3 regions of the Bacillus sp. URHA0034 genome follow, and region 1 is predicted to be linked to each of the others. Evidence: riboswitches for the same ligand, from Rfam matches in the RefSeq annotation. Region 1 holds a riboswitch; each other region holds the start of a gene.

Region 1 (10,489 bases):
ACGATATCTTATGTAAACGATACAAATGGAGTGACTATAATTCACTGAAAGGAGTGGGTTTTTATTAAAAAAATCACAAATTTATTCCAACTTTTTTATTCTTTGTTTAGTTTTGCATAAATTATATATCTTTTTGGTGCATTTCCAACATAATGAAACGGATAACAAGTTGTCAGGATTAATTCCTCCTGCTGTTTTTGTAAGGTAATAATGCTTGTATCGTTTGCCTTAACAATTTTAGTACGGGTGATTTCGTATGAATAATTCCCATATGGCATCTGGATTGTTAGCTGGTTACCTATTTTTAGCTCACCTAATTTACGAAAAACCGTATCCCGATGACCGGACAAAACGATTTGCCCCTTATCCCCTGGAAAATAAGAGCCCTTATAGTGGCCTACCCCCTTTTCAAGATCATCAGGGTCTGTCCCTTCCACGATGGCCAATTCAGCTTTAATTTTTGGAATCTTTAAAATGCCAACCGTATCTCCTGTAGCGGGTGGTGTACTAGTGTCTATTTTCTTCTTATCCGCAGCAGGCGGCTGTTTCTGGCTAATGATTTCCTTTGCCTGCTGAAGCGCCGTAGTTGATTTTACTTTTGTATGGGTATATTGCCAAACACCAACGCCCGATAGAATAAGCCCCATTACAATTAGAAAAAAGGGAAATTTTGTTTTCACCATGAATACCTCCCTTTTAATAGGTCATTTGTTTCAGTATATCAAAAAGTGACAAAAACGGACTAATGAAACTTTTGCCTATTCAAAAGAAAAACCTTCTTTCCTACACAGAAAGAAGGTTTTGTGATGCATATATAACTTTTAGTTACCACTGTCGCTTCCAAAAAAGTTTCTAAATGCTTGCATTGTGGCAGCACGGTTAACCGCTGCAATGGAAGTTGTAATTGGAATCCCTTTTGGACATGCTTGTACACAGTTTTGAGAGTTACCGCAGCCCTGCATACCGCCATCCTCCATGAAAGCATTTATACGTTCTGCCGCGTTCATTTCACCTGTTGGATGGGCGTTGAATAAGCGAACCTGGTTAAATACTGCTGGTCCCATGAAGTTTGTTTTACTATTCACATTTGGACACGCCTCTAGACAAACACCGCAGGTCATACATTTAGAAAGCTCATAAGCCCACTGACGTTTTCTTTCCGGCATCCGTGGTCCAGGTCCTAAATCGTACGTTCCATCAATTGGAATCCATGCTTTTACCTTTTTCAAGGAATCAAACATTCTGCTCCGATCAACTGAAAGGTCACGAACAATAGGGAATGTTTTCATTGGTGCTAGGCGAATCGGCTGCTCTAATTGATCAACCAAAGCCGAACAAGATTGACGAGGCTTCCCGTTAATAACCATTGAACATGCACCGCAAACCTCTTCAAGGCAGTTCATTTCCCAAGTGACTGGAGTAGTCGTTTTCCCTTGTGCATTTACTGGATTTTTACGTATTTCCATCAATGCCGAAATAACGTTCATATTCGGACGGTATGGAATTTCGAATGTCTCCTCATAAGGAGCAGCATCTGGGCTATCTTGACGAGTAATGATAAAAGTTACCTTTTTATTTTCAGACAATGTTCCCTACTCCCCCTTCTATTAATGTTTTGTTGTGTAATCGCGCTTCCTTGGCTTAATTAACGAAACGTCGATCTCTTCGTAATGGAAAGCTGGAGCAGTTTTAGCATCAACGAATTTAGCCATTGTCGTTTTCATAAATTCCTCATCATTCCGCTCAGGGAAATCAGGTTTATAATGTGCCCCACGGCTCTCATTCCGGTTATAAGCACCGATCGTAATAACACGGGCCAATTGCAGCATGTTCTGTAATTGTCTTGTGAAAGCTGCCCCTTGGTTGCTCCATTTCGAAGTATCATTGATATTAATGTGTTGATAACGCTCCAATAGTTCTTGAATCTTTTCATCTGTTTTTAACAGCTTGTCATTATAACGGACAACAGTTACGTTATCTGTCATCCATTCGCCAAGCTCTTTATGAAGAACATAGGCATTTTCCGTACCATCTAAAGACATGATATTATTCCATTTTTCTTCCTGTTCTTGCACATGACGATCAAATACAGTTGAAGATATGGCATCCGAACTCTTTTCAAGTCCTTCGATATATTTAACCACATTAGGTCCTGCTACCATTCCGCCGTATACTGCTGATAACAAGGAGTTTGCTCCAAGACGGTTTGCACCGTGCTGTGAATAGTCACACTCACCGGCAGCAAATAAACCTTTGATGCTTGTCATTTGGTCATAATCAACCCATAGTCCGCCCATTGAATAGTGAACAGCAGGGAAAATTTTCATTGGGACTTTACGCGGATTATCGCCCATGAACTTTTCATAAATCTCAATAATGCCTCCAAGTTTTACGTCCAACTCATGTGGATCCTTGTGAGAAAGATCAAGGAATACCATGTTTTCACCGTTAATACCAAGCTTTTGACGAACACATACATCAAAGATTTCGCGTGTTGCAATATCACGTGGTACAAGGTTTCCGTAAGCAGGATATTTTTCCTCCAAGAAGTACCATGGTTTTCCGTCTTTATAGGTCCAAATACGACCGCCTTCACCGCGGGCAGATTCACTCATCAAACGAAGCTTATCATCACCAGGAATTGCCGTTGGATGGATTTGAATCATTTCACCGTTTGCATAGTAGGCGCCTTGCTGATAAACGATTGATGCAGCTGAACCTGTGTTAATAACGGAGTTGGTTGACTTACCAAAAATAATCCCAGGGCCTCCAGTTGCCATGATTACAGCATCTGCAGCAAAGGATTTAATTTCCATTGTTTTTAAGTTTTGGCAGACAACCCCACGGCATACTTGTTCATCATCGAGGACCGCACCAAGGAATTCCCAGCCTTCATATTTCGTTACTAATCCATCCACTTCATGGCGGCGAACCTGCTCATCAAGTGCATAGAGAAGCTGCTGTCCTGTTGTTGCTCCAGCAAACGCTGTCCGGTGATGCTGAGTTCCCCCAAAACGGCGGAAATCTAGTAAACCTTCAGGTGTACGGTTAAACATAACACCCATCCGGTCAAATAGATTAATAATACCAGGTGCTGCATCACACATCGCCTTAACCGGAGGCTGATTCGCTAAGAAATCTCCACCATAAATGGTATCGTCAAAGTGAATCCACGGGGAATCCCCTTCCCCTTTTGTATTTACCGCTCCATTAATACCACCTTGGGCACAAACAGAGTGAGAACGTTTAACCGGAACTAGAGAAAAAAGCTCTACCGGTGTTCCTGATTCTGCCACTTTGATCGTAGCCATTAGGCCTGCAAGACCGCCGCCGACTACAATCACTTTACCTTTACCCATTTGTGACTCACTCCTTCTAATCCAAATACAATTTTTTCCGACTACAATTTATTAAGAAATAAAAGCTATTAAAGTTTGAATGCTAATAAATGAGAGAATCACGAACACACCGATCGTCACATATGTCGTAATACGTTGTGAACGTGGTGATACGGTAATTCCCCAGCTTACTAAAAATGACCATAAACCATTGGCAAAGTGGAAAATAGCTGAGAGAATTCCTATTAAATAGAAAGCAAACATAAATGGTGATGATAGAATATCATGCATCATATCATAGTTTATTTCAGTCCCAAATGCAGCCGCCACACGTGTTTGCCATACATGCCATGCAATAAAGATTAAAGTTATAACGCCTGTAATACGCTGCAGCATGTACATCCAGTTTCTGAAAGTACCAAATCTATTAAGATTACTACTTGCGGTAAAAGCAATATAAAGTCCATAGATTGCATGATATAACAATGGTAAATAGATTAGGACTGTTTCTAAGACAATCTTGAAAGGAAGATTCCCCATGAAACCTGCTGCCTTATTAAAAGATTCAGGTCCTCCTGTAACAAAATGGTTGACGACAAGATGCTGCGTTACAAATAATCCAATCGGAATAACTCCTAGCAATGAGTGCAATCTTCGATTAACAAACTCTCGATTACCCGCCATTATTTTACCCCCCTTTTAGTTTTCAAAAAATGTTTTTTACTGTTTCCTTTTTTATATTTTGCTACAAATGTATAATTGTCGCCACTGTGACAATTATGTGACATGTTCATTTTACTCCCATCATTTAAGAGCGTCAAGAAAACGGATACAGATTCTTTAGTAAAAATATAAAATTTTTAAAATATATTGATATTATACTAGACATGTCTCTTGTTAGAGTTTCCAAGCTATATATATGTATTAACCCCAATCTTTTCAATCATTTTCCAACATCTAACTGGTAGAAATTTTCAACTATAGGAAATAATAATTATGATGAGAAATAGGATTAAATATTGCACGATAATTAATTTAATCTTAATAAAACTGATAATGAAATCCGTTTTAAATTGTATATAATAGAATGATAGGAAAGAGGGGAAACATAGTGAAAGAAAGTACTGTCGTCGATGTAAGTATGACCACTTCAGAACCGCGTACCATATCGATCTTCGGATATGAATTAATCAGGGAAATCCTTCTGCCTGAGATTCTTGGTAAGGATGCACCAGAAATATTATATTGGGCAGGTAAACGGCTGGCCCGGAAGTATCCATTAGCTGATTTTGATCAAGTTATTGATTTTTTCAATCATGCTTCATGGGGTCAGTTGGAAATTAAAAAAGAAAACAAAAATGAACTTGAGATTGAACTGTTTAGTCCCTTGATTGTCTCAAGAGTAAAATCAAAGGCCGAACATTTCTTCCAGCTTGAAGCAGGCTTCCTCGCCCAGCAAATGGAACTTCAAAATGGAGTTATCGCCGAAGCCTTCGAGCACCCAGTCAAAAAATCAAACAAAGTGCAATTTACCGTCAAATGGGACATAAAAGACTCCCTAAAGTAATCTCAGTCCTACCAAGTAAATACTATGGCAATGTTATCAACGGTGTCAGGTTCCCTTTCGGTGCCTGACACCATTTTTACTTCCATTACTTCTTTTACTATTTTTACTATCTTATTGTTGTTTGCCTAGCTCGAATGCTGTGTGCAGGGCGTCGACTGCTTTTAACATATTTTTTTCTTCTACTACCGCAGAAACTTTAATTTCGGAAGTGCTGACCATTTTGATTTGAATGTCGTTCTCAGCAAGAACCTTAAACATTTTCGCTGCCACACCTGGATTGGAAATCATTCCTGAACCTACAATGGATACTTTAGCTAATTTATTTTCTGCATCCAACTGTTCATAACCAAGTTCAGTTTTATTATCTTCCAGTACCTTTAGTGTTTCTAATAGGTCATTTGTTTGGATTGAGAATGATAGATTAGCTGTACCGCCTTCAGTTGTGCTTTGAATAATAATATCTACGTTGAGATGATTTTGGGCTAGAGTTGTGAAAATAGTTGACAGACTTGTAATCGAGTTAGTTAAACCCAATACGCTAACTCTTGTAATTTCGTCCTCAAATGCCACTCCGCGTACCACTAAATTCTGTTCCATTGTTGCTTCCTCCTCGATTACTGTTCCTTCTTCTTTCTCCATGCTTGATCTAACAACAAGCTGTACTTTATAATTTTTAGCAAATTCTACTGCTCTCGGATGAAGCACACCTGCACCTAAATTGGCTAACTCGAGCATTTCATCATATGAAACTGATAATAGTTTTCGCGCATCTTTTATATATCTTGGATCGGTCGTAAACACTCCGGTTACATCTGTATAAATATCACACTTATCCGCTTTTAGTGCTGCTGCTAAAGCGACTGCGGTTGTATCTGATCCACCGCGGCCTAACGTTGTAATTTCTCCATCCTCAGTTATTCCCTGGAAGCCCGCAACAATGACAACCTTTCCAGATGAAACCTGAGCTTGAATAGCCTTTGTATCGATTTTCGCAATTCGGGCATTTCCATGTACAGGTTCAGTAACAATTCCTGCCTGCCAGCCTGTAAAGGATACGGCGTCCAGACCTTGTTGTTGTAACGCCATGGAAAGTAATGCAATCGTAACCTGCTCGCCTGTAGACAAAAGCATATCCATTTCACGCTTGCTAGGCTCCTTCGTTATATCCTTTGCCAAGCTTACAAGCTGGTCAGTTGACTTTCCCATCGCAGAAACGACAACAACAACATCATTGCCCCGCTCTTTCTCCTCTTTTACACATGCTGCAACATTTAAAATTCTTTCCACACTTCCAACGGAAGTGCCGCCAAATTTTTGTACAACTAAACCCATCTTTTTCCCCTACTTTCCATTTTGCTGTAACTAGTATGCTAGTAAATTAGAAAAGCGCAAGCGCCTTGGTCAGCCCCGACAAGCATAAGACGAGCCGGCCGAAAGGTTGCTTTTTAACCTTTTGGACGGATTGGCTTATGACCATCGAGGGGCTAGGCGCTGGAGCTAGACAATTCTCAAAGTCAAAAACTTTTATACTTTCGTATAAATTAAAAAAAGCAATGAGAAGGGTATCTCATTGCTTTTTGAACACGAACATAAAAATTCCTGTACAAATAACGTTAAGATAGCTCTCCAAGACATCGTCTTGACAATTCTGGATTTCTTCAATACAGAACCAGCAAAAAAAGGATATGAGTCCCTCTCTACTTCGGCGAACCTTCCCTTTCATGATCCTTCATCGAAGCTCATCCTTCTCAGAACCATTACTATTGAATTTCGCACCTCTACCTTCACTTTAGTACGATAAAGTGACTGATTAAATTTTCACCATTATAGCATGTTAAATTTTATATGACAATAATTATTGACGAAGTTTTTCGATTAATTCCTCTGCGACATTGGTTGGAATACCAAGGGCAGTAAATTCCTCTAGACTGGCTTCCTTCATCTTTTTCACAGAACCAAACTGTTTTAGCAATAATTTCTTACGTTTTTCACCAATTCCTGGAATATCGTCGAGTAATGATTGAAAGGCACTTTTCCCGCGAATTTGCCGGTGAAAGGTAATCGCAAAACGGTGGACTTCATCCTGAATCCGCTGCAGCAAATAAAACTCCTGGCTATTCCTCGCTAACGGCACAATTTGGAGCGGATTTCCATAAAGAAGCTGCGAAGTGCGGTGCTTCTCATCCTTCACAAGACCTGCCAACGGGACATCTAAGCCAAGCTCATTTTCTAGAACATCCCTAACTGCCTCAACATGTCCTTTCCCACCATCGATAATAATTAAATCAGGCAGCGGGAGATTTTCTTTCAGGGCTCTCGAATATCGTCTTCTTGTGACTTCCCGCATCGATTCATAATCATCAGGGCCTTTTACCGATTTAATTTTATATTTTCGATATTCCCGTTTGTTTGCTTTTCCATCTGTAAAAACAACCATCGCTGATACGGGGTCCGTCCCTTGAATATTTGAGTTATCAAATGACTCAATTCGGTAAGGGGTATAAATCCCTAGAAGTTCTCCTAGATTTTCAACCGCTTTAATCGTTCTTTCCTCATCTTTTTCAATAAGAGAGAATTTTTCCTTTAAAGCAATGTTGGCATTCTTAATCGCCATTTTAACGAGGTCCTTTTTGGCACCTCTTTGCGGCTGAAGTACCTTTACCTCTAGCAGCTGTTCAGCCAAATGAAGATCAACTTCATCTTGGATTAAAATCTCTTTTGGCTTAAAATGATTGGCCTTTGTATAAAATTGACCAAGGAATGTCAAGATTTCTTCCTCAGGCTCATTATAGATTGGGAACATAGAGACGTCCCGCTCGATCAACTTACCTTGACGGACAAAGAATACTTGAACACACATCCAGCCTTTGTCTACGGCATATCCGAACACATCGCGGTCCGTAAAATCTGTCATTGTGATTTTCTGCTTTTCCATAATGGTCTCGATGTGAACAATTTTGTCGCGAAACTCCTTAGCACGTTCAAAATCAAGTTCTTCGGCCGCCGATGTCATTTTTTCTGTTAGCTCATTCTTAATTTCCTTATAACCGCCATTTAGAAACCGGGTAATTTCATCGGTCATTTGTTTATATTGATTTTCACTTACTTCATTGACACATGGTGCCAGGCACTGTCCTAAATGGTAATACAAGCAGACACGGTCAGGCAAAGTTGAGCACTTGCGTAACGGATAGATTCGGTCGAGCAGCTTTTTGGTTTCGTTTGCCGCCCCGACATTTGGATATGGCCCAAAATACTTTCCTTTATCCTTTTTTACTTTTCTGGTAATAATTAATTTCGGATGTCTTTCCGCTGTTAGTTTAATAAACGGATACGTTTTGTCATCCTTTAGCATGATGTTGTATTTTGGATCATATTTCTTAATCAGGTTTAATTCAAGCAGCAGGGCTTCTATATTGGAAGAGGTAACAATGTACTCAAAGTCCTCAATTTCATTAACTAGTCTTAATGTCTTTCCATCGTGAGAACCGTTAAAATAAGAACGTACACGGTTCTTTAAAACTTTCGCTTTTCCCACATAAATAATCGTTCCCTGACGGTCTTTCATTAAGTAGCAGCCAGGCTGATCAGGCAGCAGGGTTAATTTTTGCTTTATATTTTCATTCATTCCGGCCACTCCTCCGTCCTTTTTTTCATACCATATAAAATTTTAATGCAAAGCTTCAATAAAAGGAAGTAGGAGACTACTGTCAAAAATAAAAAACCTCAGCCAATTAGCTAAGGTTTTTTATAATCAATGTATTAAACGTGCTTTTCTAAGACACCTGCTAAAGCATCTTTAGGCTGGAAGCCAACTACTTTGTCTACTACTTCGCCGTCTTTGAATACCAACAATGTTGGAATGCTCATAACACCAAAGTTAGCAGCGGTTTGTGGATTGTCATCCACATCAAGCTTAGTGATTTTAACTTTATCGCCCATTTCTGCGTCAAGTTCTTCGAGAACTGGGGCAATCATTTTACAAGGTCCGCACCATGGTGCCCAGAAATCTACAAGCACAAGACCTGAACCTGTTTCAGCCGTGAAATTTTGATCGGTTACATGTGAAATAGCCATTTATATTGACCTCCTAATAAATACTGAAATACTACGGAAAGTATAACATTTGTTTGTCATATCACGCTAATAATATGTCTCGCAAATAATTTCCCCATTTTTACTATAGTTATTCTATGCAATACACTTCTATAGCGGAAGCGCCCGTTTAGCGTACGACAGGACTGGAGCCCATCGACTGAGATAAAGGAAACACGATAAGCGTTAGCGAATCGATGTTGATTTATCATAGGGAGATGGGCGAAGTCGTCTCGCCGCTGGGCGCTGGAGCTGGACGTACCATGATAAAAAGCGAGCAGCAACCTACCCGCTTTTTATTATTGACCTGCTTTTCCATTCGTAAACCCAATTAATCCGCTTTTCACCCGGTGGTCTATTAAGAGTGGACCTTTAGCTTTTTGAATTCTTCTGTTAATAATGGCACGACCTCAAACAAATCACCGACAATACCGTAGTCCGCCACTTTGAAAATATTAGCTTCCGGATCCTTGTTAATCGCGACAATAACCTTGGAATTAGACATTCCAGCTAAATGCTGAATAGCCCCTGAAATACCGCAAGCAATATATAAGTCTGGTGTCACAACCTTGCCAGTCTGGCCAATTTGTAAAGAGTAGTCACAATAGTCTGCATCACAAGCACCGCGGGAAGCTCCGACTGCCCCGCCTAATACTTTTGCTAATTCCTTTAACGGCGCAAATCCGTCAGCACTTTTTACACCGCGGCCTCCTGAGATAACGACTTTTGCTTCACTTAAATCTACACCCTCACTTGCTTTTCTAACAACTTCCTTGATTATCGCGCGCAGATCCTTGATTTCAACAGCCAGAGACGAAACCTCGCCAGTTCTGCTTTCATCCTTATCGGCAGGTGCAATATTATTTGGACGTACAGTTGCAAAAATCATCCCATCCGTGACAATCTTCTTTTCAAATGCTTTACCTGAGTAGATTGGTCTTGTAAAAACAATATTTCCACCAGCGGCTTCAACAGCCGTAGCATCGGAAATGAGCCCGGATGAAAGTTTACCCGCAATTCGAGGTGCCAAATCTTTTCCTAACGCTGTATGTCCTAACACTAATCCTTCAGGCTTCTCTTGGTCAATGACTGCCAATAAGGCTTGGGCAAAACCGTCAGAGGTATATTGTTTTAATTTCTCGTTCTCTACGACCACCACGCGGTCTGCACCGTATTGGATCAGTTCAGTGCCTAAAGCGCTTACAGATTCACCAACTATAACTCCAACAACTTCTCCGCCTTCTGCCACTGTTTTCGCTGCAGCAACTGCTTCGAAAGAAACATTACGTAATGATCCGTCACGAACTTCTCCTAGTACCAATACTTTTCTTGACATTCGATTACCCTCCTGAAAAAACAATTTTTATGTGAATGGATTAGATTACTTTCGCTTCGGTATGAAGAAGATGAACAAGTTCCTTTACTTGGTCATTTAAATCCCCTGCTAGAACCTTTCCTGCTTCTTTCTTTGGCGGTAAGTATATTTCAA
Region 2 (10,489 bases), 1.2 Mb from region 1:
TTTTCAGTCATACAATACATAGTATAGTACCCTCAACATGGAAGAATCAACCAAACGAATTCAACCATAACACATCATGGCTTAAGCCGCTTTAATATGGCGGATTCAAGAAGCTTCCACGGCAGTGTCTTTTTAAGAAATAGATTTGTCTTCACGCCCTTGCCGATTGGATAACGAAGGTCAGGCGTTCCAGTCGTGCAGGCAATCTGGGCAGCTAGTTTAGCGACATCACTTGGGTCGCCATAATCAGCCTTGCCATTATTAATTTCCTTTAAGAGGCTCTCCATATAAAAGGTATAAGGCGAATTTTGGTTGTTTTCGAGTTGATCAACGCTCGTCCAAATGTTCGTTTGGTATGAACCAGGTTCGATTAAAGATACATCAATCCCAAAGGGACGTACTTCAAGCCTTAAGCTTTCGCTGTAGCCTTCTAGTGCATGTTTGGAGGCGCTATAAGCGGATAAACCAGGAAAACCAATTCTTCCGCTGATACTGCTCATATTAATAATTCTGCCTTGTTTTTTAGCTCTCATGATGGGCAGAACGGCATTGGTCATGGCAATTACTCCAAAAAAGTTGGTTTCAAATTGACGCCGATAATCTTCTAATGACAGTTCTTCACTAAAACCGCCGATGGCAACACCAGCGTTGTTCACCAACACATCAATGTGAGAATAGTTTTCAAGGAATACTTTAAACTGACGGATCGAGTCACTTGAAGTAACATCCAAAGATGTAACGTGAATATATCCCTCCACTTGCTTTTCTTTGGCAACTTCGATTAAAGCCTTTGCTTTGTTCGTATCTCTCATTGTTGCAATCACCGTAAAACCCTTCAAGGCCAATTCAATTACGCACAGTAAACCAAAACCGCTCGACGAACCCGTTACAATTGCTGTCTTTCGATCCATTCCGATTCTCCTTTCAAAGAGGACAGATTTGTAGGGGAATTCCACAAAAACAGGCTGCCCTTAAAAGGCAGCCCTTGGGTTTTAACTTACACTTACATGTTTGTCAGCTGGGAGCAGCTTCTCTAATGTTAATTTTTCTTCGTCCGTTAATGGCACCAAAGGCAAGCGTACATCACCAACTCGGATGCCGGTCATATTTAGAGCGGCTTTCACTGGTGTTGGGTTTGGTGCTGCAAATAAGCCCTTCATCAGTGGGAGGAGTTTACGATGTGCAGCTGCAGCTTCCTCAAGCTGTCCATTTTTAAATTTCCTCACCATGTCCTGCATTTCGTTTCCAATAATGTGCGAAGCAACAGAAACTACTCCTGTTCCGCCAATGGATAATACTGGAAGAGTTAACCCATCATCGCCACTATAAAGGGAGAAATGATCAGGCGTCTTACTGATGATTTCTGCCATTGCATCTAAGCTGCCGCTTGCTTCTTTCACAGCTACAATATTGTGAATATTGGAGAGACGAACGACGCTATCGACAGACATGTTAACACCACAGCGTCCAGGGATATTATACAGCATAACCGGTAAAACAGTTGATTCGGCAATCGCTTTAAAATGTTGATAGATTCCTTCTTGTGATGGTTTGTTGTAATAAGGGACAACTAGTAAAATACCATCTACACCGGCTTCAGCAGCAAGCTTCGTTAATTGAATCGAAGCCCTTGTGTTGTTGGAGCCCGTACCCGCTATAACCGGAACCCGGCCGGCTGATTCCTCGACCACTAATTTAAATAAGGCTACTTTTTCTTCTGTTGTTAGAGTAGGAGACTCACCGGTTGTACCGGATACTACTAAGGCTTCTGTGCCATTTTCAATTAAATAGTTTACTAACAGTCTTGCGGCGTTAAAGTCTACATCACCATTCTGATCAAATGGTGTAACCATTGCGGTTAATACTTGGCCAAAATCCATTTTATCTCACCCTTTGTAATTTGATTAATAAATTAGAGGGGTAAGGCCATTCTGATGTCAACGCAAAACAGCAGCAACGAGGGGTCGCTGCTGCTGTAGAAACATCAAAATAAAGTTCCTATGCGTGAGATAGCCCTCCATATAGTTTCCTATATGACAATTCTGTGCTTATTCAACACAGAACCAGCTTCAAGACCAATGAGATCCTATCCGCTTCGGCAAATTCCCCTTTCCACCATTTTCATAGGACCTCATTATCCTCATATAGCGTACTGATGGTCTTTGCGCCTCTATCCTCACTTCAAAAGGTATTGAAGTAAGAAAATATGTAATTATTAGTAATATATCAAATTATTTTGATTTATTCAAGAAAAATAATTTGTCATTTTCTTGAAAGTGGAAGCAGAGGGACGGTTCTCTTGCTTCAAAGAGAGCAAGAGAACCGTCCCCGCGCTTTTATTTTGCATAGAAATTTTCTGTATAGTAGGGTTGCGATTCATTATTAAAGGCGACGCCAACACCTAGATACGTGTATCCTTGACGTAAAATATTTTCCCGATGCCCGAGTGAATTCATTAAGCCTTCATGGGCAAAAATACTGCTAAACTGCCCATATGCCAGGTTTTCTCCGGCTAAATGAAACACGATATGATCTGCAGCCATCCGGTCAAACGGTGATTGGCCCTTGAGATTGGTGTGATCAAAATAATGATTCACGGCCATATCTGTACTATGCTTGCGGGCGGTCGCTTGAACATGTTGATCCCATGTAAGGGTGGGAAGCTGGTGCTGGACCCGGGCGGCGTTGGTTAAATCAAATAATTGATACTCAAAGCCCTCTTTTAATTGCGAACTTGCTTTTGGATAGAGAGTAAGTTTCTTATTTTCTAGATTTTTGCTAATCAATTGGACGGCAGTAACTGTATCTCCTTGATGCTTATCATAAAAAATGGTGATATAGTCATTATCACGCAAGAAAACATCATAGTCTTCCTTATCGGATAATTTATATAGAACGAGCCCTTTTTGAATTGTCGTTAACGGTTTACCCAGTAAATTGCGAACTGTTTGTTTAGGGGTCCCTAATTTAATCCCATTCTTAGAGGCTATTAAAGCTTGGTTCGTATATAGACCGGCTACTTTATGATCATCTCCATACATAACCATAAAAAAATGGTGGTAATCATCATGATAGGTATTCCACGTGGTCCCATATTCATTAAGGGTAGAACGAAGCGGATTACCTAGGTTTTCAATTATATCATCTCGGCTATCGCCAAGTTCAATATTAAAAATAGAAAATTCCTGCTGTACTGGTGTAGTTAATTCTATCTTCGACTCTTTTTTTGATTCGATTGGCTGTTGGCTCTCTTGACGGTTATTTAATAGTACTCCAAGCTGTTGCAGGGCAGACTGGATTTCACTATAAATAGTTTGAATGGTCCCGGTAATGTTTGGATCATCCTTTAGTTTATTCATTTCAGAAATGTCTTTTGTAAGGTTTGTATCATTAAATTGTTTTTCTATAAAAGGCCATGATGAGTGGATTAAAAATAAAGCAACAATAATCATTAGAAAACGAACCATCGATTTCCCTCCATTCTATTAGAATTTTAACCAATATTCTTAAAATATATAAGTAATATGCTTATAGAAACAAATAGAACAAAACAGTATGTTAATATAATTTTATTTTTGGAAACGTTTACAAATTCATCAATCCAAATATTACGATTCTAGCTAAAAAGCGTTTATTTAGTGCTTTTGAACTAACATTAGTAAAAGTATCCAATTGTTCAAAGTTTGTTCAATATTTCACAAACAATTATCGTTTTTTCGTGTTATGATGTAACCATAAAGAAACAAGGAGTGATAAGACATGATGATTTGTGAATGGCAAACCTTCTCAACAGATGCCGACACTTATACCCAAGAAATTTTCGAAGAATTAGTGGGTGACCCATTTGAAGCAATGTTTATGAAAGAAAATGAAGAGATTCCAAGTTATATTTGGACAGTTAATTATGTAGTCATTGTTAAAAAATACGCCAAAGTGATAACCGAAATTTTATTTGAAAAAATCCCACGCAATCCTGTGTGTGAATAAATTTATTTTCGCTTTCTCATTTACTTATACTTGTGAAACATTTCACAAGTATAATAATGGAATATATGCTAGTCCGCAATCTAATTTTTTTATAACAATATGTGAAATTATTCACATAGATAATAATTGGAGGGAATATCATGGCAGTAGTAGAAAAGCAGTTAAAAGGCAAACAGGATGTAACCAGTATGATTAATGGCTTGGTTGAAAAAGGCTTAAAAGCATTAGAGGAATTCAGAGGTTTTGACCAAGAAATGATTGATGAGATTGTTAAGCAAATGGCACTAGCAGGTCTTGATCAGCATATGCCTTTAGCAAAACTAGCGGTCGAAGAAACTGGGAGAGGGGTTTACGAGGATAAAATCATTAAAAACATGTTTGCAACAGAATATGTCTATCACAATATTAAATATAACAAAACAGTTGGTATTATCAACGAGAACGACCACGAAGGCATGATTGAAATTGCCGAGCCAGTGGGTGTTGTGGCAGGGGTAACACCAGTGACCAATCCAACATCAACTACCATGTTTAAATCACTCATTTCCATTAAGACACGCAATCCAATCATCTTTGCCTTCCATCCATCCGCACAAAAATGCAGCAGCGAAGCGGCAAAAGTATTAAGGGATGCAGCGATTAAATCAGGCGCACCGGAGAATTGTATTCAATGGATTGAAACACCTTCATTAGAAGCGACACAAGCACTTATGAATCATAATAAAATTTCTATGATCCTTGCAACCGGCGGTGCGGGAATGGTGAAATCCGCTTATAGTTCTGGTAAACCAGCTCTAGGGGTTGGCCCAGGAAACGTACCATGCTACATTGAAAAAACTGCTAATCTTAAACAAGCGGTAAATGATTTAATTCTATCAAAAACATTCGATAATGGGATGATTTGTGCGTCTGAACAAGCCGTTATTATTGATAAAGAAATTTACAAAGATGTAAAGAATGAAATGATCGCTAACAATTGCTATTTTTTAAATGAAGAAGAAAAAGAAAAGGTAGAAAAGTTAGTCATTAATGAACATTCCTGTGCGGTTAATCCTGATATTGTCGGTATGCCTGCTTATAAAATTGCTGAAAAGGCTGGAGTGACGGTTCCGGAAGGCACAAAAATCCTTATAGCGGAATTGAAGGGTGTTGGTCCTAAATATCCGCTGTCTAGGGAAAAATTAAGTCCAGTTTTAGCTTGCTATAAAGTGAATTCAACAGACGAAGGTTTAAAAAGAGCAGAAGAAATGCTTGAATTTGGCGGTTTAGGACACTCTGCCGTCATTCATACTAATGATCAAAACGTAATTAAGCAGTATGGTTTACGGATGAAGGCAGGAAGAATTATCGTTAATGCTCCATCTTCACAAGGTGCGATCGGTGATATTTATAATGCTTATATGCCATCATTAACACTTGGCTGCGGCACATATGGCGGCAACTCTGTTTCAACAAACGTAGGTGCAGTTCATTTAATTAATATCAAAAAAGTAGCTAAAAGGAATGTGAATATGCAGTGGTTCAAGGTTCCGTCTAAAATCTATTTTGAGAAAAACTCAACTCAATATTTAGCAAAAATGCCTAAGATTTCTAAAGCCTTTATTGTTACTGACCCTGGGATGGTGAAATTAGGTTATGTAGACAGAGTCCTTTACTACTTACGTAAGCGTGCTGATTATGTACATTGTGAAATATTCTCTGATGTAGAACCAGATCCATCCATTGAAACGGTTATGAAAGGCGCCGAAATGATGGCTAACTTCCAGCCGGATGTGATTATTGCCCTTGGGGGTGGTTCTGCAATGGATGCGGCTAAAGGAATGTGGCTGTTCTACGAATATCCTGATGCTGAATTCTTTGGCTTAAAACAAAAGTTCCTAGATATTCGGAAGCGGATTGTGAAATACCCTCATTTAGGTCAAAGAGCGCAGTTTGTTGCAATTCCGACAACATCAGGTACCGGTTCTGAAGTAACGTCTTTCTCTGTTATTACGGATAAAGAAGCAAATATCAAATATCCTTTAGCTGACTATGAGTTAACACCTGATGTCGCCATTATCGATCCGCAGTTTGTTATGACGGTTCCAAAACATATTACAGCAGATACTGGTCTCGACGTCTTGACACACGCAATTGAAGCTTATGTATCTTGTATGGCAAATGATTTCACTGATGGTCTAGCGATGAAAGCTATTCAGCTTGTATTTGAATACCTGCCAAGAGCTTATCGAAATGGCCATGATGAAGAAGCCCGTGAGAAAGTGCATAACGCATCTACCATTGCCGGCATGGCCTTTGCGAACGCATTCTTAGGCATTAACCACAGCTTAGCACATAAGCTGGGAGCGGAGTTCCACATTGCACACGGACGCGCAAATGCTGTTCTATTACCGCATGTTATTCGCTATAATGCCACAAAACCGAAGAAGTTTACAGCATTCCCTAAGTATAATCACTTTAAAGCTGACAAGCGCTATGCTGAGATTGCAAGAACATTAGGTTTACCGGCTGCTACTACTGAAGAAGGTGTAGAAAGCTTGGTTCAAGCGATCATTCGCTTAACTCAAGAATTGGAAGTTCCGATGAGTCTTGCTGCAAATGGGATTGATCAAGCAGAATTTGAAAGTAAGCTTGACTTACTATCCGATCGGGCTTTCGAAGATCAGTGTACAACAGCCAATCCTAAGCTTCCGCTGGTAACTGAATTAGCTGAAATCTATCGCCTAGCATACAAAGGAATTTAATAAAATGCAAAAAAACTCAAGCCTTTTGGTTTGAGTTTTTTGTTTTTATTGAAAAATCACCTTAGAAAAATGATTTAACAATATCCTCATGTTTATTACATACGGTACAGGTATATTCTATTTCGAGTGCATCCTCACGAACCATGTGTTCAGTTTCTTTTTGGCATTGCTCACAATAAAGGGTTCTTGGAATTTCGATCATTTGTCAGCCATCCTTTCGTTTTTTTCGAACGGTTCATTATAAGTTTAATATCCCAGATATTTGTTGAAAAATTCTTTAAGGACATATAATATTTACCACATTTAGGTTGACATTAATCAAGTAAAGGTATGAAAGAGAAGAAGGGGGAATTTTTACATGGATAAAAACACAATGGAAACATGCACCGAGATTCTAAAAGATGCCAAGAACATTATTGTTCTGACTGGAGCAGGTATAAGTACAGAATCGGGAATCAAAGATTTCCGTTCGCGGACAGGGATTTATAAACTGGCACCTGAATACATACTGTCAATTGATTATTTTTATCAACAACCAAAGGAATTTTATCAGTTTGCGATTGAAAATTTGTATCACCCTGATGCCGTTCCAAATAAAGGCCATCAAATCCTGGCTAAGTGGGAGAGAGAAGGAAAGGTAAGTTCTATTATTACCCAAAATATTGACGGGCTTCATCAGAAAGCAGGCAGCAAAAACGTGATAGAGTTTCATGGAACCATCAAAACAGCTACCTGTCAAAACTGTGGAAAGACTTATTCTACTAATGAGATGATTACGCGGTTAAACACCATGGATGAATTTTACGTATGTAATCATTGTCATACAAAGCGAAAAGAGGACCATTTCATTAAACCAGATGTGGTTTTGTTTGGGGATACTGGTGAATGGTTTACGATGGAAGGATTTAATCATATTCTAAAACAGATTCAGAGGGCGGACTGTTTATTGGTCTTAGGAACCAGTTTAAAGGTAACGCCTTTCTCCACCTTTCCGCAATATAAAAGTGCTGGTGTCCCGGTCATTATTATTAATAAAGGAGATACTCCATACGACTTTACGCCGAATACCTTTGTTATTCAAGAATCAATAGGCGAGACACTTATGAGGATAGATGAGAATGTGAACTGAGTATCTAGCCCAAGGATTTTTCTTTGTCTTATCTGTCGGGAATGATATACTTTAGTTGCCAAAATTTGGCGAGGGATCAATAGGATTAATGAATCGGAGGAGAGTATCAATGTTTACTTCTATTAATGAATTTAACCAAGAATGGAACCAGGAAGCTGCATCTACCCAAAAGGTTTTGGATGCCTTAACGGATGAGTCGCTTCAACAATCAGTATCCTCAGAAGACCGAACATTAGGCAGAATTGCCTGGCACATTGTTGCAAGCACACCTGGAATGATAAATGAATTTGGAATTCCGATTACCAATGTTGAAAACGCAGACAGAACGCCTGCATCTGCAAAAGAAATAGCTGACACTTTTAGAAAGGTTAGTACTGATGTTGTGGAGCAGGTACAAAAACAATGGACAGATGAGTCATTAACAGAAATGCAGAATGTTTTTGGGATGCATATGCCAAAGGCGGCAACACTCTCACTTCTAATTAAACATATGATCCATCATCGCGGACAAGTGACCGTTTTAATGCGCCAGGCAGGGTTGAAGGTTCCAGGAATCTATGGCCCGGCAAGAGAAGAATGGAGCGAAATTGGAATGGAAGCTCCAGCCTTATAAAAAAGGGAAGAGTTCTTAATAGGCTAATTTAGGTAACAGTAATAGTATTATGTTAACTAAAATAAGTACAAAAAAAGATGCCCGGTTTGTTAATCAAACTAGGCATCTTTTTTTGTTTATCTTTTAGCCTGTTTATATAGTTCAATGGTTTTATAGCCCTCGCCTAAAACAGTCTCCATCTCTAATTGGCGTTTTTCCTGTGTTTCTTTTCTTTTGGCACTATAGATATAACGAGCCCAATCCTTTTGGTAGCCGGGAGTTAGTTCGTTGTATTTTTTTAACAGTTCCTCGTTTTTCTGCAGGTACTTCTTAATATCGTCAATATGATCAATGTAGTCATCCACACATTGGCTGCTTTTACTGCTGGCAGCTTTTTTCGACTTTTTTGGGGTGGATTTTAAACCAACAATCGTAAACACATCATTTAGGCTTACCATTCTCGCAAACTTGATGTTGCTGTTTAGCACATAGCCGTCCTCATCCGAAGGAAGGGCACTAATAAAACTGTCACGGTCTATGTATTCTTTATATACTTTATTGTTCTTTTTGGGATAAGCGAAGTATAAATAGCCGTTGTCCTCCAGCAATTGTTTCTCTATTACGTTTTGAAGTTCTCTTGTGAATTCCTCTAAACTAAAAATGAAACTAAAGATAAGATCATATGTATCTTTTTTTATAGATGAGTCATATTCTAGTTCTTGGAATTCATCAACTTGTTCAGGTTTATGGAGGATAAGTTTGTTTGCATATTTCTGCAAGTTTAATTTATCTATTACACTTTTTGAGGCGGCCATACTATTCCTCCTTCACATTTATCATTAATTTAGCACCTCAGGATTAATCAAGTTTTTGGGGAGCTTGCCTGTTAACCCTGCAAGTAAATTTTCGACGGCAAGTTCTGCCATTTTTAGTTCTGTTTCATAGGTTGACGAACCGATATGGGGTGTAGTGACAACATTTGGGAACTGAAGCAGTGGATTGTCCTTTTTTACAGGCTCTATTTGATAAACATCCAAGGCAGCGCCATGAATTTCTTTATTATTTAATGCCTCAATTAACGCTGCTTCATCGACCGTTTTACCACGGGAACCATTTACAAATATACATGACTTCTTCATCAATTTAAATTCTCGTTCACCAATTAAATTCTCAGTCTCAGGGGTCAAAGGTGTCATCAAGCAGACAAAATCGGATTCCTTTAGTAATGTATCAAGGTCGCAGTAGGTTGCATTATACGTTTCTTCTGCCTCTAAATTACGGTTACGATTATGGTACAAGATATCCATATCAAATCCTAAGTGTGCCCGTTTAGCGATTGCAGAACCGATTTTACCCATCCCGATAATTCCAAGCGTTTTATGGTGAACATCTATCGCATATTCGGCGGTGGTTAAATGACCTTGCCAATTTCCAGATTTTACGAAGTGATCCAATTCGGCAATCCGGCGGGCAGAAGCGAGGAGGATTCCGAAAATGGCATCCGCAGTCGTATCTTCAAGGACGCCGGGCGTATTGGTTCCCATCACGCCGCGTTTTGTCATTACCTCAATCGTAAGATTATTATAGCCGGTGGAATTATTCGATACTATCTTTAAATTTGGTGCCCGATCAAGTAGTTCCTGATCGACCGGAAGTGCCAGCCCGACAATACCCTCAACTTCTTTAAGTGCTTCTAAAAACTCGGGATTGGTTTTCGGGTTAATCCCATCAAAAATTAGTACCTCAAATTGTTCGTCTAGTTTTTCAAGTGCTTCGGTTAATTCAAGGTTATAGGCAATGACTTTTCGTTTCACTTGTACCATTCTCCTCATAAATTGGAAGTCTAATGTATACCTCTATAAAGTGACATAAAGCTAGAAAGGTGTCAATAATTCTGAAAACGAATATATTTTACCTTTTCAGTTTTGAAAAAAATGAAGATTTTGTGTATGAAGGTAATTTCTTACACCGAACGCAGGCCTGCTATCTTATAATAAGAAAAAGTATGTGAGGGAGTGAACAAACTATGGTCTATGA
Region 3 (10,489 bases), 640 kb from region 1:
CATGGTGGATGCTTTACGTGCGATTGTTAAATTTTACGGCAATGAGGCAAAGGTCATTATCTGGGAACATAACACCCATGTTGGGGATGCACGGGCCACTGATATGAAGGATGAAGGAATGGTAAACGTCGGACAGCTTGTTCGCGAACAATATGGAGAAGACGAGGTATTTATCGTCGGATTTGGCACCTATACAGGTTCCGTAATTGCTTCAACCGAATGGGGAGTAAATTTGGAGGTAATGAAAGTTCCGCCTGCTCAAACCGGTAGTTGGGAATATTTCATGCATCAGGCAGGACCAATGAATAAGTTTCTTATTTTTAACGAGCAAAACCGCAAAGAATTTTCAGAAACGATTGGTCATAGGGCTATTGGAGTAGTGTATCATCCAGAATACGAACATTTTGGAAATTATGTACCATCAAACATGGGGCAACGATATGATGGATTTATTTTTGTAGATCGAACAAATGCATTACATCCATTAGTATTGGAGCGCGTATTTGTGTAGCACCCGTTTTCTATAAAGTTCAACTTTCAATCGATGAAATTAAAACGGTTATAACATAAAAAACCAATCTCTAAAAAAGATTGGTTTTCCTTCCTGATTACTTAGATCCGGGTGCTGGCTGATCCACACCTTTTACATGATGACTATGGCCATTGTCTTCGGTAGTATAAAAATCATAATAATGTACATGCATTCCATTCCCTACAGGTATAGCAGGACCGGAGTAGGCACGATAGTGATGTGTGTGTCCATCTTCAAAGACAACATATCCTTCCGTATAATGAATGTGCCCTCCGTCTTGAGTTGGAATTGCCGGTGATGTGACATCCAAACACTGATGGACATGCCCTGAGCTTACCCCTGTGTAGTCAACCGAACCATGATTATGATGTGGAACAAATCCTTGGACAAAGTCATCCTTACCTATATTTCTAATCGTAATCACCCCATAATGTAACATTAATGTTATAACTATATGCAACTACGAATAAAAAAAGTCAAACTAAGCGCTCAAAATTTTGGGGTCCCCTCTTAAAAGTATATTCCGAAACTAAAGCGAAAATTGGAAAATCCTTATCAACCATCGATTGATAAGGATCTTCTTTTAAACACTTACATTATGAATTTTTCTTTTTACCATTTTATTTGCAAAATGGCTGTGCAGTACCATACCAATCATGACTAATACCATGCCGCTCCAAGATAAAGCAGAAGGGATCGCCGAGTTTAAGAGCAGCAATTCTCCCATTACGGCAAACAAAACCTCCATCGATTGGGTCGCCTCAACAGCCGCGAGCTTCTGCATGTCTCCTCTTACTAAATCAGTGGCTTGAAAGAAGAGGACCGTAGCAATAACTCCGGATGAAATAGCAACCAGTCCAGATTGAGTAGTCTGCCCAAGACTCGGGGGACCCGCTTGAATGAATCCATAAATAGATAATACGATCCAAAAAGGCAGGCTGGCTAGTGTCATACCTAATACTCGTTGGAAAACATCCAGACGGCCTCCGCATACATCCATCATTTTGCGGTTACCCAATGGATAGGCAAAAGAGGCAACCATAACGGGTAAAACTCCTAAAGAAACCCCCACTATTGATAAGTGATTCGATTGTTCCAACTGCATTAGAATAATTCCTAGTAAAATAATCAGAGACATCCCTAAACCCTTAAAGGGAATTCTTCCTCTTAATTGTACTGGCCCTCTCTCTGTCATGACCGTTTCGTAAAAAAGTGGTGCAAGCATTGAGCCAGAGATAATGGTGATCTGCCAAGTTGCAGCAATTAACCATCCAGGAGCATAAGCCGCTGAAAAGCAAATTGGTGCATAAAAGAAGCCAAAACCAACAGTACTCCATAATAACCAACTACCAGGCTGCTTTTTCATTTCAAGAAGCAGTGGTTTAAAGTTCTTTCTGCCGATTACGATTAGAACGAGAAACGGAACCATAAAAAAATACCTTAATGATGCACTCCAGATCCAACTTCCACCGGCAAGTTCCATCGATCTATTAAGGATAAAAGTAATCGCAAAAAAGAAAGCGGCAAATATGCCTAATATGATGGGTCGCATTCTTCACTTTCCTTTCATAATCAAGGGAAATCAACACTCATTTGATTTGTATTAGTATATCAGATTTCTGAATTTTATGTTAACATATCATATGAAAATTCATGCATAAGCTTTCCTGTCCTGCATAAAATGTTCTGTTCTGTCGTTTAAAAATAGAGCTAACGCATGAAACTTTATTTATCCCTAGTTCGTACATAGCTTAGATAGAAATTATAAAGTGAGGTTGATAAGATGTTTGGAAAAGTTGCTTCTGATATTTTAGGATTGAGCGATGTAGGATCCGTCATTACCCCGGATAATTATGATAAAGTGGATGCAGACGATTATGTCATGCATGAAGACAATGAGAAAATTTATTTTTTAATCAAATCTAAATCAGATGAATATTGTTTTACAAATAACGCCCTAATCCATCTTGATGGCACCAGTGCAACGAGCAAAAAACGGATGCTGCACCGCTATAGTTATGCCACCAACCGAATTTCGGATGTCATGCTTGAAACAGCCGGTACTGTTGATCTCGATGTTGAGATTAAATTCAAAATTGGCTCTGCCCCATTCTCAATTGATGTACACAAAAAACATCTTGAGGAAGTAAAAGACTTATATAAAGCATTAATCAAAATTTCTGAGATTTCCCATGAAAATGAAGTCAGCCTTCAATTTGCGAAACAAAGCCTTGACGTTGCTTCCACGACACTAGGCCGTGTCACAAGTCCAGACAGCAATTTAGTAGTACAGTTCAAGATGCTAAACCAAGCAGCCTTTCAATGGCTTGAGGACAGCAAAAAACAGTATTGCGTAAAAGATTTTGGATTCGTGTTTGAAAAATATATTAATAACTAAGGAAATCCCCTCAAGCATTCCAGACTTGAGGGAATATTTTTTTACTTCTATTCGATTATGACGTCTTCAAGTGGTAAACGTGTTGAGTTCACAGGTAAGGACCTAGAAGAAGTAATAAATACACTGGTAAGGTTGGCAAAGAATCGGAGAGATCTATAGAAGGCAATAAAAAGGCTTGCACTTCTGTATAGTGCAAGCCTTTTTATTATCCTTCTCAGCTTAAGCGTCGAAGAGGTAAGCCCCTCATTATGATGGGTGTTGTCTGTGAAACAGCCCCATTACTTCAATGGTTTCGGTGATATTGACGAAAGCACATGGGTCCACTTCAACAATTAGATTCTTCACTTCATTCAATTCATAACGAGTAATAACGGTTATTATTATGTTTCGTTTATCATTGGAGTATGCACCAATCCCATCCATAATGGTAAGACCTCTATATAGGTTGGTTAGTAAATGTTCCCGCAACTCTTGACCCTTATCTGTAATGATCATCAACGTTAATTTGGCATGGTCCGTATAAATAGCATCCACTACTTTTCCGGTTAAATAAATAGATACTAATGTATTAAGTGCTGCGTCCCAATTAAATAGAAACCCACTTATCACAATAACAACAGCGTTCATACCCGAAAGTAATACCCCTATTGGAAAATCCTTTTTTCGCGACACGATCATTCCAATAATGTCAAAACCGCCAGTGGAGCCTGATGAACGAAAGACAATCCCTACTCCAAGCCCTGTTAAGATCCCTCCAAAAATGGATGAAAGAATGGAATCCTTCGCAATTGGAAAAACAGGAACTAGGTAAAGGCCTACAGAAATGATAACCACGGAAACGATCGTATTCATGATGAATTTTTTCCCAATCATCTTATAACCAATAATGATGAGTGGTAAATTCAATAAAAAGTTTGCCAAACCCGTATTTAATGGGGTAATCATCCCTAAGATCATCGATATTCCGCTTAATCCGCTGCTTAATACAGCGTGAGGAATTAATAAAAGGTTAAATGCCACCACTACGATGAGGGAACCGGCAATTACTCCAATAATCTGCATGGCAAATCCTCCTGCATCCCAATTTTTTCTTTTTTTTAAATGATACTGATTCTCTAAATCAAAGTAAACTTAATAGTTTTTTTCCAATAGAAAAAATAATCTGTCTATTCTGGATTTAATTGATTTTTAATAACGCATTGACATATTAAAGAGATTAATGATACTTTAGTAGTATATTAATTGAATAGTAAAATCCTCATCAAAACCGGTGAGGTAGAGGTCGCGGTTTTTATTAGTAAAACAGATGAGATGTAGAGACATCCTTGACTCCGTTTGAAAGGAAAAACTGCCGAAGTGTGCTTTGTTCTCTGTAAAAGCATGCTGGGTCTGTTTTCGAATAGGAACAGAACTGTCACGTTTGAACCTACCAAGCAAACGTGTTGAGCTATCTTTCGGAAGGTATGATGCGGGGTATTCACAATGCCATCGATTCTGCTTCGATGGCATTTTTTTATTCCAAAACTCCTTCTCGAACTAGTGAGCGCAGGCTGACCATTCAGGTACTTGTGCAAAGTTAGCAGCACTATATAACAAAGCAAAGGAGTCTTATTATGCAACGGCAAACAGCAAGACCATTAGAAGATATTAACACAGGCAGACATACATCCAAAAAGGATTCAAATGAATTAAAACGAAGCCTAAAATCTCGTCATTTGACGATGATTTCTCTCGGTGGAACAATTGGAACTGGGTTATTCCTTGCGAGCGGTGGTGCGATTCACTCAGCCGGACCTGGTGGAGCCATTGTTTCCTATCTTGTCATTGGAGTTATGGTTTATTTCCTAATGCAAAGCTTAGCGGAAATGGGCGCATACATGCCCGTCGCCGGAAGCTTTAGCACATATGCAACAAAATTTGTTGACCCATCGCTTGGGTTTGCCCTCGGTTGGAATTACTGGTATAACTGGGCGATTACCATTGCAGCAGAATTAGCTGCTGTCACCATGATTATGAAATTTTGGTTCCCTCATACTCCTTCATTTGTCTGGAGCGCTATTTTCTTAATCATTATGTTCCTATTAAACTATCTTTCTGTAAAAGGATTTGGCGAAGCTGAGTATTGGTTCTCTCTAGTTAAAGTAGTTACAGTTATTATTTTTATTATTACAGGTACTTTGATGATTTTCGGTATCATGGGCGATCATGCAATTGGCTTTAAAAACTTTTCAGTCGGTGATGCTCCTTTCCACGGCGGTTTTATGGCAATGCTTGGTATCTTTATGGCGGCAGGTTTCTCTTTCCAAGGGACTGAACTATTAGGAGTTGCCGCGGGCGAAACCGATGATCCTAGTAAATCAATACCACGTGCAGTTAAATCCGTATTTTGGCGTATCCTTTTATTTTATGTTCTGGCAATTTTAGTCATTGGTCTTCTTATTCCGTATACAAATGGGAATTTGGCTAGTGGTGACGTTTCTGTCAGCCCATTTACACTTGTTTTCCAAAAAGCAGGTATTGCATTCGCTGCTTCTGTTATGAACGCGGTAATCTTAACAGCTGTATTGTCAGCAGGTAACTCTGGAATGTATGCATCCACACGAATGCTTTGGGATCTAGCACGACAAGGTAAAGCTCCTAAATTCTTAGGTAAGCTTAATAAAAATGGCGTTCCGTTTAATGCTTTAATCGTGACAACGTTAGTCGGAACACTTGCCTTTCTGGCCTCTTTCTTTGGAGATGGTACCGTTTATGTATGGCTATTAAACGCATCTGGTATGTCAGGGTTTATTGCTTGGCTTGGAATCGCTATCTGTCATTATCGTTTTCGCAGAGCATTTGTTGCTCAAGGAAAAGATCTAAATCTGTTGCCTTATAAATCAAGATTCTTCCCGTTCGGACCGATTTTTGCCTTTGCGGTTTGTGCTTTTGTTGTCTTAGGGCAAAACTACTCAGCTTTTATGGGCGACCATATTGATTGGAAAAGTGTATTAGTGTCCTATATCGGCTTGCCATTATTCTTCATTTTATGGCTTGGTTACAAATTCACGAAAAAGACTAAGGTCATTCCTCTAGAAAAATGTGATTTAGAAGTATAACTTTTTTCAACAAAAAAAACAGACTCTTCATGGAGTCTGTTTTTTGGTTGCTGCTTTTATAAATCATGACCTTTTATTACTTTTCTGATTCCCAGACATACAAATCTTCAATTTGACAATTTAATTCTTTTGAAATGGTCATTGCCGAATTTAGAGTCATTACCTTTTTAGATATGTAGTTATCTAACTGGCTCCTTGGAATGTTTGTATTACTTTCTAAATTATCTAGAGTCATACCGTTTTTGGATAATAACTCCTTGAGGTTACTTCTTTTTGCTTTATAATTGGTCAAAAATGACACCTCGCTTTTGTAAAGCATACCATAGTTAGCTTATAATGGAAAGGAGAACGGCTCCGGTTATTCTTATTGTTATTTCCATATCCTATATGTAACCAGGCAGAAGTGGCATTTTTGTGATATACTTAAGGTAGAGGGGTGTTGAAATGAAAAGTTCGAATAACCGTTTCAATGATGGTCAAACCGTAAATATCATAGAAACAGGTGAGGTTGTCACCATTTCTAAATGGCAATATGTGAAAAACATGAAAAGATACTCGTATATCGTTAAAGAACATCCCAGTACATTTTATTTTGAAGAAGAACTGCAAGAAGATTCATAAACTAAAGCTGAATAACAAAAAGAAGATCCATTTCATGAAATGAATCTTCTTTTTTATATCATTAAAATTCAGCATTACCTGTTGTTCTTGGGAATGGAATAACGTCCCGTATATTAGCCATACCCGTTAAGTACATGATTAACCTTTCAAAACCTAGGCCATAACCTGAGTGTTTTGTTCCGCCATATTTCCTTAATTCAAGATACCACCAATAATCTTCCTCGCTCATCCCAAGCTCTTTGATTTTTCCGGCTAGGATATCCTCACGTTCTTCACGCTGACTGCCACCGATTAATTCGCCGATTCCTGGTACAAGTAAATCCGTTGCGGCAACCGTTTTGTTATCTTCATTTAAACGCATATAGAATGCTTTAATCTCTTTTGGATAATCCGTAACAAATACAGGCCGTTTAAAAACTTTCTCACACAGGTAGCGTTCATGTTCCGTTTGCAAGTCAAGCCCCCATTCAACCGGATAAGCAAATGTTTCACTTGAGTCCTTCAATAACTCAATTGCTTCTGTATACGTTACTCGTCCAAAGTTTGCTGTATGAGCCAGATTCAAACGATCCAACAATCCTTTTTCTACAAAGCTGTTAAAAAAGTTCATTTCTTCTGGAGCTTGTTCCAATACATAACCAATGACATATTTCACCATTTCTTCCGCTAAATCCATGATATCCGGGAGCTCAGCAAAAGCAAGCTCAGGTTCAATCATCCAAAACTCAGCCGCATGTCTTGCTGTATTTGAATTTTCCGCTCTAAAGGTTGGTCCAAAGGTATAAACATTTCTAAATGCCAACGCGAATGCCTCGGCAGAAAGCTGACCGCTAACAGTAAGATTTGTTTCTTTATTAAAAAAGTCCTTCGTAACATCTGTTTTGCCATCTTCCGTTTTTGGAAGATTGTCCATATCCAACGTGGTGACACGGAACATTTCGCCAGCACCCTCCGTATCACTGCCAGTGATAATTGGTGAATGTACATAAACAAATCCTTTATCTTGGAAAAATTTATGAATCGCATAAGATGCTAACGATCTTACCCGGAAAATAGCATTGAACGTATTCGTTCTTGGTCGTAAATGTGCGATTGTTCTTAAATATTCGAAGGAATGCCTTTTCTTCTGCAGCGGATAATCAACATTAGATGTGCCTTCAATGGAAATTTCCGTCGCTTTAATTTCGAAGGGCTGCTTTGCTTGAGGTGTATAAATAAAGTCTCCCTCTACTCTAATGGAAGAGCTAATTGGAAGCTTGGCAATCTCCTTAAAGTTTTCTAATTGCTCGTCAAAAACAATCTGAACCCCTTTAAAAAAGCTTCCATCATTTAATTCAATGAACCCAAAGGTTTTGGAGTCCCGGATCGTCCGGATCCATCCAGATAATTGAACCTTCTGTTCAATATAACTTTCCGTATTTCTGTACAAATCCTTAATTAAGACCTGTTTCATTCTTCTTCCTCCTAAATCCTATGTAAAAGGTTATGATAATAGCCAGAACTATTGTTTTTCCCGATATAATAATAAAAACCTTTCATCCTAAGGGATGAAAGGTAGAATTCTGACTATCATCATTTTTCTTTATCCCTTCAATATTATACAAAATACCATGTCCTATAAGCAATATTCAACAAATTATTCGATAATAAAGAATCATTTGTCGTATTTTTTAGGTATTCTCCCCCTATCGTTCAAGTCCCATATCTTTCGGCAAATATTATTTTGTTTTTCTGAAAACTAACTTAGAATTAGCAGGAATCCGTTACAATATAGTCGAATTAATAAAAAAATGAATTCTTGATTGGGGGAAAGTTTGTGGACAAGGTCACCTGTATTGCCTATCTGCTTTACAATTCATCTAAGAATCAAGACATCAGAGAAAAAGCTATTCAATTATTAAATGGCGATGTTTCGATCCATGACTTAAAAAGGAATCAATCTGTACAAACACTTATCGTTATGGCAGAATCCATGATTAGAAAAAACAAAGTCGATAAAACAGCAGTACAAAAATTTGTTGACAAATATTTGGTAGTCGAGGTGTAACTTTCTATTGGCAGGATTAATTTTATATTTGTTTTTGATAACATAATATTCCACTTCCGTTCTGAGCTTTAGATGTTATATAATAAACAAATCCTAAAGATTCCCAAAAGCGCTGTGCTTTTGTGTTTTCTTCCAATATGCCAATTCTAATGTTGTCCAATCCTCGATTTCGCATTTCATTTTCGTAATTTTCATATGCCTGTTTACCGAAACCAAATCCTTGATAATCTTTATGGATTATTAACAAACCCAGCCATGGAAAAGAATCTTTCAGACTTTCCAGCATATAATCAATTACCCCAATATACGTATCGTCAAGTTTAATGAATGCACTAGTTGTATTTGGGTTCAAAAATTCTTTTTCCATATCCGCTAGTGACCTAGTTTTTTCCCTATTTTCCATCTCATTATATTGCGGATTTGAATTTATAATTTCAAAAGCAATATATAAAGTTTCTTTGTTTATTTCTTCAAATTTTATTGACATCTCGCACACTCCCTTACACATTTTGACGTAATACATTATATCTGTCCCCATAGAAATGACCCTATTTTCGTTACTATCTTACACAAATATAACAATACTTATAAGAAAAAGGTGATTTAAATGGTACAAGTAGAAGTAAAAATAACTTTTGAAGGAAAAAGCTACTTAACGAATGTAATCGCACAGCGTGAAACATCTGATGATGAAATTTTACGTCTTGCTACTGAACAAATTCAAAAGCAATGGAAAAAATAATACCATAAAAAGCGGCAGGAGTAATCAATCGAACCCCTGCCGCTTTTATATATTTATTTAAATAACATCGTAAACATCCTTAGGTACCGAAGCCATGAGTGGACTATATTCACCGGTAGCGAACATATGCAGGACATGCATAGCACGTGTGCAGACGGTATAAAATAATTTCCGCTCACTCTCCTTTTGATATCGTGAACAATCATAAAGAATAACAACGTCAAATTCTATTCCTTTAGCTAAGTAAGAGGGAATCACATTAATTCCTCTTTCATAAGAAATGGTTCCTTTTTCAATTAAATGCAGTGGAATTTCTTCTTTAAGTTCCTCAAACAAGGCTTTACTTTCTGCCTCCGTCCGACAGATTACGGCAATTGTTTGATATCCTGCTGAATGATACTGTTTAATTGTTTCTAGGACTTTTCCAGTTAATTGTGCCTCGTCCACATGGCTCACTGTTGGTTTCTTACCTCTGCGGTTAAAGGGCTCTATTTTTTCCCCGTCTTGAATTAATGCACTAGAAAACTCCACGATTTCTCTTGTTGACCGATAGGTTTTATTGAGAACAAAAGTTTCAACTTCTTTTTCGCTACTATCTAGATCGGTTAGGACTGTTTGCGAACCTGTGGCCCCTGAGAAGATGGCCTGATTAAAGTCGCCAAGCAGCGTCATTTTGCTGTAAGGAAACAGGCGCTGGATAAAGGCAAACTGGAACGGTGTATAATCCTGCGCTTCATCAATAAAGATATGTCGAATAGCGGTGTTTGATTTCCGGCCCTCAAGTAAATCCTGCAAGTAAACAAGAGGAGTAGCATCTTCATAGGAAACCACCCTATGCTGGATGTGACCAATGGTTTGTTTACTAATCTCTGGCCAATGTTTTGGTAAGCCCTTAATAGATTGTTCCAATTCCTTAAACAATTTCAGATATATTTGTGTTAGATCAATAAATTTCAAGTTTTTCACTCTTGCAAACAATGGTTTAAATTTTTCTTTTACAACCATTTCAGCAAGCAAGCGTTGTTCCCGCTCAAAATCATCAAAGCTATTC

Evidence for each region. Region 1 has a riboswitch for lysine ahead of ACZ9EE_RS23290 (aspartate kinase). Riboswitches for the same ligand answer to the same signal wherever they lie in the genome.
Region 2: it holds a riboswitch for lysine, as region 1 does, so the genes downstream of both, dapA (4-hydroxy-tetrahydrodipicolinate synthase) here and ACZ9EE_RS23290 (aspartate kinase) in region 1, are expected to answer to the same signal.
Region 3: it holds a riboswitch for lysine, as region 1 does, so the genes downstream of both, ACZ9EE_RS26675 (amino acid permease) here and ACZ9EE_RS23290 (aspartate kinase) in region 1, are expected to answer to the same signal.

Annotation. Positions count from the first base shown of each region.
Region 1 is NZ_JBWCDK010000002.1:4,439,228-4,449,716, reverse strand. Features, by position in the region: gene ACZ9EE_RS23315 (class D sortase) at 96-683, opposite strand; gene sdhB (succinate dehydrogenase iron-sulfur subunit) at 822-1,586, opposite strand; gene sdhA (succinate dehydrogenase flavoprotein subunit) at 1,608-3,359, opposite strand; gene ACZ9EE_RS23300 (succinate dehydrogenase cytochrome b558 subunit) at 3,411-4,022, opposite strand; gene ACZ9EE_RS23295 (YslB family protein) at 4,480-4,905, shown strand; gene ACZ9EE_RS23290 (aspartate kinase) at 5,017-6,237, opposite strand; lysine riboswitch at 6,517-6,694, opposite strand; gene uvrC (excinuclease ABC subunit UvrC) at 6,761-8,533, opposite strand; gene trxA (thioredoxin) at 8,668-8,982, opposite strand; gene ACZ9EE_RS23275 (electron transfer flavoprotein subunit alpha/FixB family protein) at 9,359-10,336, opposite strand; gene ACZ9EE_RS23270 (electron transfer flavoprotein subunit beta/FixA family protein) at 10,377-10,489, opposite strand, start outside.
Region 2 is NZ_JBWCDK010000002.1:5,617,980-5,628,468, forward strand. Features, by position in the region: gene ACZ9EE_RS29215 (SDR family oxidoreductase) at 75-911, opposite strand; gene dapA (4-hydroxy-tetrahydrodipicolinate synthase) at 993-1,880, opposite strand; lysine riboswitch at 2,003-2,181, opposite strand; gene ACZ9EE_RS29225 (CAP domain-containing protein) at 2,337-3,467, opposite strand; gene ACZ9EE_RS29230 (hypothetical protein) at 3,760-3,987, shown strand; gene adhE (bifunctional acetaldehyde-CoA/alcohol dehydrogenase) at 4,128-6,731, shown strand; gene ACZ9EE_RS29240 (hypothetical protein) at 6,793-6,933, opposite strand; gene ACZ9EE_RS29245 (NAD-dependent protein deacylase) at 7,090-7,860, shown strand; gene ACZ9EE_RS29250 (DinB family protein) at 7,970-8,473, shown strand; gene ACZ9EE_RS29255 (YdeI/OmpD-associated family protein) at 8,590-9,267, opposite strand; gene ACZ9EE_RS29260 (2-hydroxyacid dehydrogenase) at 9,292-10,266, opposite strand; gene ACZ9EE_RS29265 (NAD(P)/FAD-dependent oxidoreductase) at 10,479-10,489, shown strand, end outside.
Region 3 is NZ_JBWCDK010000002.1:5,078,232-5,088,720, reverse strand. Features, by position in the region: gene ACZ9EE_RS26700 (erythromycin esterase family protein) at 1-511, shown strand, start outside; gene ACZ9EE_RS26695 (YmaF family protein) at 609-947, opposite strand; gene ACZ9EE_RS26690 (DMT family transporter) at 1,116-2,084, opposite strand; gene ACZ9EE_RS26685 (PH domain-containing protein) at 2,316-2,930, shown strand; gene ACZ9EE_RS26680 (YitT family protein) at 3,177-3,992, opposite strand; lysine riboswitch at 4,199-4,388, shown strand; gene ACZ9EE_RS26675 (amino acid permease) at 4,544-6,028, shown strand; gene ACZ9EE_RS26670 (helix-turn-helix domain-containing protein) at 6,105-6,320, opposite strand; gene ACZ9EE_RS26665 (hypothetical protein) at 6,473-6,649, shown strand; gene asnS (asparagine--tRNA ligase) at 6,711-8,102, opposite strand; gene ACZ9EE_RS26655 (hypothetical protein) at 8,466-8,696, shown strand; gene ACZ9EE_RS26650 (GNAT family N-acetyltransferase) at 8,719-9,183, opposite strand; gene ACZ9EE_RS26645 (BA3454 family stress response protein) at 9,304-9,438, shown strand; gene helD (RNA polymerase recycling motor HelD) at 9,496-10,489, opposite strand, start outside.